2 regions of the Paragemmobacter aquarius genome follow, and region 2 is predicted to be linked to the other one. Evidence: riboswitches for the same ligand, from Rfam matches in the RefSeq annotation. Region 2 holds a riboswitch; the other holds the start of a gene.
What was found. A riboswitch is a leader RNA that binds a small molecule or an ion and turns the genes downstream of it on or off. The one in region 2 is predicted to bind cobalamin.

Region 1: another riboswitch for cobalamin. It lies ahead of bluB (5,6-dimethylbenzimidazole synthase); the one in region 2 lies ahead of bluB (5,6-dimethylbenzimidazole synthase).

What each region holds. Positions count from the first base shown of each region.
Region 1 covers NZ_CP028920.1:177,138-181,449, reverse strand. The annotation lists gene HYN69_RS20130 (ISKra4 family transposase) at 1-555, opposite strand, end outside; partial or broken gene HYN69_RS22015 (hypothetical protein) at 765-959, shown strand; cobalamin riboswitch at 1,222-1,407, shown strand; gene bluB (5,6-dimethylbenzimidazole synthase) at 1,450-2,130, shown strand; gene HYN69_RS20115 (propanediol utilization protein) at 2,123-2,929, shown strand; partial or broken gene HYN69_RS20110 (threonine-phosphate decarboxylase) at 2,944-3,908, shown strand; partial or broken gene HYN69_RS20105 (cobyric acid synthase) at 3,905-4,312, opposite strand, start outside.
Region 2 covers NZ_CP028920.1:16,742-21,053, reverse strand. The annotation lists gene HYN69_RS19320 (Mu transposase C-terminal domain-containing protein) at 1-213, opposite strand, end outside; partial or broken gene HYN69_RS21595 (hypothetical protein) at 708-902, shown strand; cobalamin riboswitch at 1,165-1,350, shown strand; gene bluB (5,6-dimethylbenzimidazole synthase) at 1,393-2,073, shown strand; gene HYN69_RS19305 (propanediol utilization protein) at 2,066-2,872, shown strand; partial or broken gene HYN69_RS19300 (threonine-phosphate decarboxylase) at 2,887-3,851, shown strand; gene HYN69_RS19295 (cobyric acid synthase) at 3,848-4,312, opposite strand, start outside.

The DNA of each region.
Region 1 (4,312 bases), 160 kb from region 2:
CGGCTCATTCTGCTCGCTGTCGCAGATTTCCCGGGCAACTTTGCCCAGTCGATTGCGCACCGATGTGTTCACCTGCTTCGCGCAAGGCAGAAAGGTTTCCAGAATACGCACCGCTTCCCGAAAGGAATGACGCGCTCCAAGTTCGGCTTGAAGGCGTCGCAGTTCCGGGGTCGATCGATCCGGGAAAAAGTGAGCGAGAGGCGAAAGCGGTCCGCCCAAGACAACATCGGATTTTGCATTGCAGGCGCAACGCCGAATGCGCGGCGCTTTGACCTCGAACCTGCCGAAGAGTGTGTCGAGCACCCGCGACCGATAATCATGTATAGCCCGGACCCCGTCGCAGTCCGGGCAGATCCGGCTGGCTTCGGAAATTTCCTCGATCTGGTCGTGCAGGATCGCACTTTGCAATTGCCCCAGGATCGTCTTCGCATCTTCGAGCAACAACCCGAACCCCTCAGGCTGCGTGCGTCGAAACGGGCGGGACAAACGGCCGAGACGATGCCTCTTTGTGGTTCCGTTCTCAAAGGTCGTCTCGACAATAATCCGCACTTCCATGGCAGTTCCCTTCTCAATGAACCACCAACATACACAGACACCCCCAAGTTTTGCCCACTCCCCTTTGATTTTGTTGACTTTCGCATACCGCATTTAAGGGCTACGCGACACTCGGGTTCATGCGCCGTTGGCGGACCGGTTCGTCAAGCACGGCTCCAAAAGCTTCATCTGAGCCAGAACCGTTGGCCAAAGAAGATCCCAAGATGCAGGAATTTCATGACCAGATCCGCGCCGCGCCGAGTTCCAACCGGGAATTTCATGCCTCTGACCTTTGTCGCCTCATCGGGCAGGCTGCTTACGACGCACGCATCGTAGACGTCATCCGGCAGTTGGGTTGTCCGAGGTTCACGGCGACGCTTGCAGTTCATGGCCGTGCTGTTTTGGCCGGAGAAATTCGGAGGTGATACCTCTCCCAATTGAAACCGCGAACCGAAGTCGCAGTACGGCTTTTTGTTTTTGCAGAGCAAACAAATTTCGATCCTCTGAAACGCGTTCTTTCTTGTTTGCTAACGGCAAGCTACCCAAAAGGCGAAGTTGCAGCATTTGGACCGCAACAAAATCATGAGAAACGCCCAAGTCCGATTTGTCAGTTACCGCCACACAAGCTATGGCGTTCTTGGAGATGGCGTCCCTCCGATGTGCAGTTGCGCGCGCGTTTCAGTGGGATTAAGCCAGTTGTTGTCTGGTGCCCTTCGTCTTGGCGAGGGGATAATCGGGAACGCGGTGCAACTCCGCGACGTGCCCAACGCTGTAAAGTGGACGGGACCACAAATGCCACTGGCCGAAAGGTTCGGGAAGGCGTGGTTCCGGATGAAGCCAAGTCAGAAGACCGGCCAGACGAAACCGGGGCGGGCGATGGCCGGCGCAGGTCCCGTTTCTGTGCAGGGGAAGACTATGACCGCCGAACCGTTCTTGACTGATGCCGGGCCGTTTGCCGAGGCCGAGCGCGCTGCCGTATATCGCGCGATTCACACCCGCCGCGACGTACGCAGTCAGTTTACCGACCGCCCAATTAACGACGCCACACTGTTGCGCCTGCTGACAGCAGCGCATCATGCGCCCTCCGTCGGGCTGTCGCAGCCTTGGAATTTCATCGTGATCCGGTCAGAGGCAGTAAAGCTTCGGGCGCAGACGGCATTTGCCAAGGCCAATGCCGAGGCACAGGCGATGTTTCCCGAAGACCGCCGTGCGCTTTATTCGTCGCTCAAACTGGAGGGCATACTGACCGCACCCATAAGCCTGTGTGTCACATGCGATCACAGCCGGGGTGGCCCAGTGGTGTTGGGGCGCACGCATCAACCGCAGATGGATGTCTATTCCACTGTATGCGCTGTGCAGAACCTGATGCTGGCGGCAAGGGCCGAAGGGATTGGCGTCGGTTGGGTCAGCATCTTTGACCCCGCCGACATGCAGCAACTGTTGGATCTGCCCAATCATGTCAGCGCGGTGGCGTGGCTGTGCCTTGGCCATGTCGATGCGCTTTATTCCGAGCCCGAGTTGCAAGCGAAAGGCTGGGCCCAGCGGGTTCCACTGGCCGATCTTGTTTTTGCCGAACGCTGGGGGCGGCGTGCCTAGACCGATTTCGGTGCCCTGCCATTTCGGCGAATGGATGCAGGGGCGGCTGGGGCCAGCTGGCCCAGTGGCGCTGATCACGCTGACGCCTGCCGGTCCGCGGGTGATTGCGCGCTGGCGTGCGGGTGTCGGGCTGGCGTGTCAGTCGGTGACGCATGGCCCAATGGATCCGGCGTTGCTGGCGCGGTTTGCGCGGGCGCTTGGTGGATTGCCACCGGGGCGGACCCTACTGCGGGTGCCTTATCCGCCTGGCCTGGGCACTGGCATGTCCACCGCTGGTCTGCTGGGGGTCGCGGCCTTTGCTGGGCGGGCGCTTGCGCCGCTGTCTCTGGCGCGGGCTTGTGTGGCCGCCGAAGGAGCCAGCGATCCGCTGATGTTCGCCCAACCTTCGCGGCTCTTGTGGGCCTCGCGTCAGGGGCGGGTTCTGGCGCGATTGTCGCCGCAGCCGCGCGCGCACCTGCTGGCCGGGTTTTGGGGTCCAGCACGGCCGACGCAAGCGGGCGATCTGGCATATGCCGACGTATCGGACCTTCTGGAGCGTTGGCAGGCCGAGGCCCCGCTGGCCACCCGTGCCGCTCTTGCCAGCGAGAGTGCGGCGCGCTGCGTTGCCCTTCGCGGCCCGTCGGAGGACCCGACCGAACGGCTTGCACACGATCTGGGGGCGCTTGGGTGGATGATGTCGCATTCGGGTGCGGCGCGGGCGCTGATCTTTGCCCCGGGCGCTCTGCCGCGCCATGGTATGGCGGCATTGCGTGAGGCTGGGTTGCGAGGTGTTCATCATCTGGCCACCTTGGGCGAATGACAAGGAGCACATCTATGCGCGATCACGGCGGAAATCTGGATCAGGCGATGGCCGTTTTCGGCACGGGCGACTGGATTGACCTGTGCACGGGTATCAACCGCCGCCCTTGGCCATTGCCCCTGCTTGACCCGGACTGTTGGCGCAGCCTGCCGACTCGGGCAAGTCAGGCGGGTTTGGTGGCGCAGGCGGCGCGCGCATGGGGAGCATCAGATCAAGCGGCCGGAATAGCGCTTGCGGGCGCGCAGGCGGCTATTCAACTAATGCCCTTGTTGCGGCCCGCCGGGCGTGCGGCAGTGCTGGGGCCGACCTATAACGAACACGCGGCGTGTCTGTCACAGGCAGGCTGGGATGTTGCCAATGTCAGCACGCCAGAAGCCCTGCACAGTGCCAGCCTTGCCGTGGTGGTGAACCCCAATAAACCCGACGGGCGCCGCCATACCCCGCACGATTTGCTTACCCTGTCCCGAAAGGTTGGGTTTCTGGTGGTGGACGAAAGCTTTGGTGACATCTCCCCCGGGCTTTCGCTTTTGCCGCGGGCAGGGCAGGATAACCTGCTAATCCTGAGGTCTTTTGGTAAGTTTTACGGGCTGGCAGGCTTGCGGCTTGGCTTCGCCTTTGGGGCCGATAGCGACATTGCGGCGCTGGCGCGGATGGCTGGGCCTTGGGCCGTCTCTGGCCCGGCAATCGAGATCGGACGGCAGGCGATCTCCGATACGGGCTGGGCGGATGCAATGCGCGCGCAGTTGGCACTAGACGCTGGCCGCGCCGATGATCTGGCCCGGGTGGCGGGTTGGAAGATAGCGGGGGCACAACGCTGTTCCGTCTTTATGAGACGCCCGACGCAGAAGCCGCGCAGCACCGGCTGGCGCGCCACAGGATCTGGAGCCGGATCTTCCCCTGGTCGGGCTGCCTGCTTCGGCTGGGCCTGCCGGGACCTGAGCCGGAGTGGGACCGCCTTTCGCAGGACCTGCGGCCCTAACGTGCCAACGCCAGCAGGCCCGGCACGTCCAAATGGGTTTCCAGATGGTCGGCTAGCAGGTCAAGCGTCGCCTCGACCTCGGCGCTGTGGCTGCGACCGGCGGCGTCGATCCCCAGACCCGCAAGAAACGCCGCGCGAAAGCCATCCGACTGGAACATGCCGTGCAGATAGGTGCCACTGATGCGCCCTTGGACATGGATCGCGCCCTCGGGGCGGCCGTCGATCCGGGCAAAGGGCGGGCGCGATCAGGGCCGCTGGTGCGCCCGATATGGATCTCATACCCCTCTATGGGCTGGCCGCTGGCCAAATGGCAGCCGCGCACCCGCGACAAACGCTTGTCGGGGGTCATCAGGGTATGCACGTCAAGCAGGCCAAGGCCGGGCGTTTCTCCGGCAGGGCCCTCG
Region 2 (4,312 bases):
TGCCTTTGCGCCCTCGCGTGCTTTCATGACTTCGCGGGCATCCATCGCATCAAGCCGCCGCTGAACGGTGCGGCGCGTCGGCGGCTGAAACCCACTCTCAAGGCAGGCACTGCGGATTTCTGTCACAACTCGCGCCAGGCTGGGGCGTTCTCGCCGAAGGTAGTATCGAGTCAAATGGTCTTCGATTATACCTTCGACATCAGCGGGCACCATGACCGACCCCGTGGGTCGGCCGCGTTTGCGGGGAACAAGAGCGCTTGTCCGGCCACCTTCTTCCGCAAGTCGTCGAATCCAGCGCCAGACAGTGGTCTTGCTGACGCCAAGCTCCCAGACTGCATCACGTATGCCGCTCTCCAAGCTCCCGGTGCGGCTGAGATACGCCTGTACAAGCGGTCGAAGGACCGATGCCCGGCGCAGCGCCTCAACACCAGAATCGCCACAGTCTTCGTCATTACCCACTATCGCTGCCAACCGTCCAACCCCGCGCACCCTGTGTCAGCTTTAATGGCAAGAATGTCGAATTTAAAGGCAAGATACCATATTTAATGGCAAAGCCGCCCCTTTGATTTTGTTGACTTTCGCATACCGCATTTAAGGGCTACGCGACACTCGGGTTCATGCGCCGTTGGCGGACCGGTTCGTCAAGCACGGCTCCAAAAGCTTCATCTGAGCCAGAACCGTTGGCCAAAGAAGATCCCAAGATGCAGGAATTTCATGACCAGATCCGCGCCGCGCCGAGTTCCAACCGGGAATTTCATGCCTCTGACCTTTGTCGCCTCATCGGGCAGGCTGCTTACGACGCACGCATCGTAGACGTCATCCGGCAGTTGGGTTGTCCGAGGTTCACGGCGACGCTTGCAGTTCATGGCCGTGCTGTTTTGGCCGGAGAAATTCGGAGGTGATACCTCTCCCAATTGAAACCGCGAACCGAAGTCGCAGTACGGCTTTTTGTTTTTGCAGAGCAAACAAATTTCGATCCTCTGAAACGCGTTCTTTCTTGTTTGCTAACGGCAAGCTACCCAAAAGGCGAAGTTGCAGCATTTGGACCGCAACAAAATCATGAGAAACGCCCAAGTCCGATTTGTCAGTTACCGCCACACAAGCTATGGCGTTCTTGGAGATGGCGTCCCTCCGATGTGCAGTTGCGCGCGCGTTTCAGTGGGATTAAGCCAGTTGTTGTCTGGTGCCCTTCGTCTTGGCGAGGGGATAATCGGGAACGCGGTGCAACTCCGCGACGTGCCCAACGCTGTAAAGTGGACGGGACCACAAATGCCACTGGCCGAAAGGTTCGGGAAGGCGTGGTTCCGGATGAAGCCAAGTCAGAAGACCGGCCAGACGAAACCGGGGCGGGCGATGGCCGGCGCAGGTCCCGTTTCTGTGCAGGGGAAGACTATGACCGCCGAACCGTTCTTGACTGATGCCGGGCCGTTTGCCGAGGCCGAGCGCGCTGCCGTATATCGCGCGATTCACACCCGCCGCGACGTACGCAGTCAGTTTACCGACCGCCCAATTAACGACGCCACACTGTTGCGCCTGCTGACAGCAGCGCATCATGCGCCCTCCGTCGGGCTGTCGCAGCCTTGGAATTTCATCGTGATCCGGTCAGAGGCAGTAAAGCTTCGGGCGCAGACGGCATTTGCCAAGGCCAATGCCGAGGCACAGGCGATGTTTCCCGAAGACCGCCGTGCGCTTTATTCGTCGCTCAAACTGGAGGGCATACTGACCGCACCCATAAGCCTGTGTGTCACATGCGATCACAGCCGGGGTGGCCCAGTGGTGTTGGGGCGCACGCATCAACCGCAGATGGATGTCTATTCCACTGTATGCGCTGTGCAGAACCTGATGCTGGCGGCAAGGGCCGAAGGGATTGGCGTCGGTTGGGTCAGCATCTTTGACCCCGCCGACATGCAGCAACTGTTGGATCTGCCCAATCATGTCAGCGCGGTGGCGTGGCTGTGCCTTGGCCATGTCGATGCGCTTTATTCCGAGCCCGAGTTGCAAGCGAAAGGCTGGGCCCAGCGGGTTCCACTGGCCGATCTTGTTTTTGCCGAACGCTGGGGGCGGCGTGCCTAGACCGATTTCGGTGCCCTGCCATTTCGGCGAATGGATGCAGGGGCGGCTGGGGCCAGCTGGCCCAGTGGCGCTGATCACGCTGACGCCTGCCGGTCCGCGGGTGATTGCGCGCTGGCGTGCGGGTGTCGGGCTGGCGTGTCAGTCGGTGACGCATGGCCCAATGGATCCGGCGTTGCTGGCGCGGTTTGCGCGGGCGCTTGGTGGATTGCCACCGGGGCGGACCCTACTGCGGGTGCCTTATCCGCCTGGCCTGGGCACTGGCATGTCCACCGCTGGTCTGCTGGGGGTCGCGGCCTTTGCTGGGCGGGCGCTTGCGCCGCTGTCTCTGGCGCGGGCTTGTGTGGCCGCCGAAGGAGCCAGCGATCCGCTGATGTTCGCCCAACCTTCGCGGCTCTTGTGGGCCTCGCGTCAGGGGCGGGTTCTGGCGCGATTGTCGCCGCAGCCGCGCGCGCACCTGCTGGCCGGGTTTTGGGGTCCAGCACGGCCGACGCAAGCGGGCGATCTGGCATATGCCGACGTATCGGACCTTCTGGAGCGTTGGCAGGCCGAGGCCCCGCTGGCCACCCGTGCCGCTCTTGCCAGCGAGAGTGCGGCGCGCTGCGTTGCCCTTCGCGGCCCGTCGGAGGACCCGACCGAACGGCTTGCACACGATCTGGGGGCGCTTGGGTGGATGATGTCGCATTCGGGTGCGGCGCGGGCGCTGATCTTTGCCCCGGGCGCTCTGCCGCGCCATGGTATGGCGGCATTGCGTGAGGCTGGGTTGCGAGGTGTTCATCATCTGGCCACCTTGGGCGAATGACAAGGAGCACATCTATGCGCGATCACGGCGGAAATCTGGATCAGGCGATGGCCGTTTTCGGCACGGGCGACTGGATTGACCTGTGCACGGGTATCAACCGCCGCCCTTGGCCATTGCCCCTGCTTGACCCGGACTGTTGGCGCAGCCTGCCGACTCGGGCAAGTCAGGCGGGTTTGGTGGCGCAGGCGGCGCGCGCATGGGGAGCATCAGATCAAGCGGCCGGAATAGCGCTTGCGGGCGCGCAGGCGGCTATTCAACTAATGCCCTTGTTGCGGCCCGCCGGGCGTGCGGCAGTGCTGGGGCCGACCTATAACGAACACGCGGCGTGTCTGTCACAGGCAGGCTGGGATGTTGCCAATGTCAGCACGCCAGAAGCCCTGCACAGTGCCAGCCTTGCCGTGGTGGTGAACCCCAATAAACCCGACGGGCGCCGCCATACCCCGCACGATTTGCTTACCCTGTCCCGAAAGGTTGGGTTTCTGGTGGTGGACGAAAGCTTTGGTGACATCTCCCCCGGGCTTTCGCTTTTGCCGCGGGCAGGGCAGGATAACCTGCTAATCCTGAGGTCTTTTGGTAAGTTTTACGGGCTGGCAGGCTTGCGGCTTGGCTTCGCCTTTGGGGCCGATAGCGACATTGCGGCGCTGGCGCGGATGGCTGGGCCTTGGGCCGTCTCTGGCCCGGCAATCGAGATCGGACGGCAGGCGATCTCCGATACGGGCTGGGCGGATGCAATGCGCGCGCAGTTGGCACTAGACGCTGGCCGCGCCGATGATCTGGCCCGGGTGGCGGGTTGGAAGATAGCGGGGGCACAACGCTGTTCCGTCTTTATGAGACGCCCGACGCAGAAGCCGCGCAGCACCGGCTGGCGCGCCACAGGATCTGGAGCCGGATCTTCCCCTGGTCGGGCTGCCTGCTTCGGCTGGGCCTGCCGGGACCTGAGCCGGAGTGGGACCGCCTTTCGCAGGACCTGCGGCCCTAACGTGCCAACGCCAGCAGGCCCGGCACGTCCAAATGGGTTTCCAGATGGTCGGCTAGCAGGTCAAGCGTCGCCTCGACCTCGGCGCTGTGGCTGCGACCGGCGGCGTCGATCCCCAGACCCGCAAGAAACGCCGCGCGAAAGCCATCCGACTGGAACATGCCGTGCAGATAGGTGCCACTGATGCGCCCTTGGACATGGATCGCGCCCTCGGGGCGGCCGTCGATCCGGGCAAAGGGGCGGGCGCGATCAGGGCCGCTGGTGCGCCCGATATGGATCTCATACCCCTCTATGGGCTGGCCGCTGGCCAAATGGCAGCCGCGCACCCGCGACAAACGCTTGTCGGGGGTCATCAGGGTATGCACGTCAAGCAGGCCAAGGCCGGGCGTTTCTCCGGCAGGGCCCTCGATGCCGTCGGGGTCGGCAATTGACTGGCCAAGCATCTGATAGCCGCCGCAGATGCC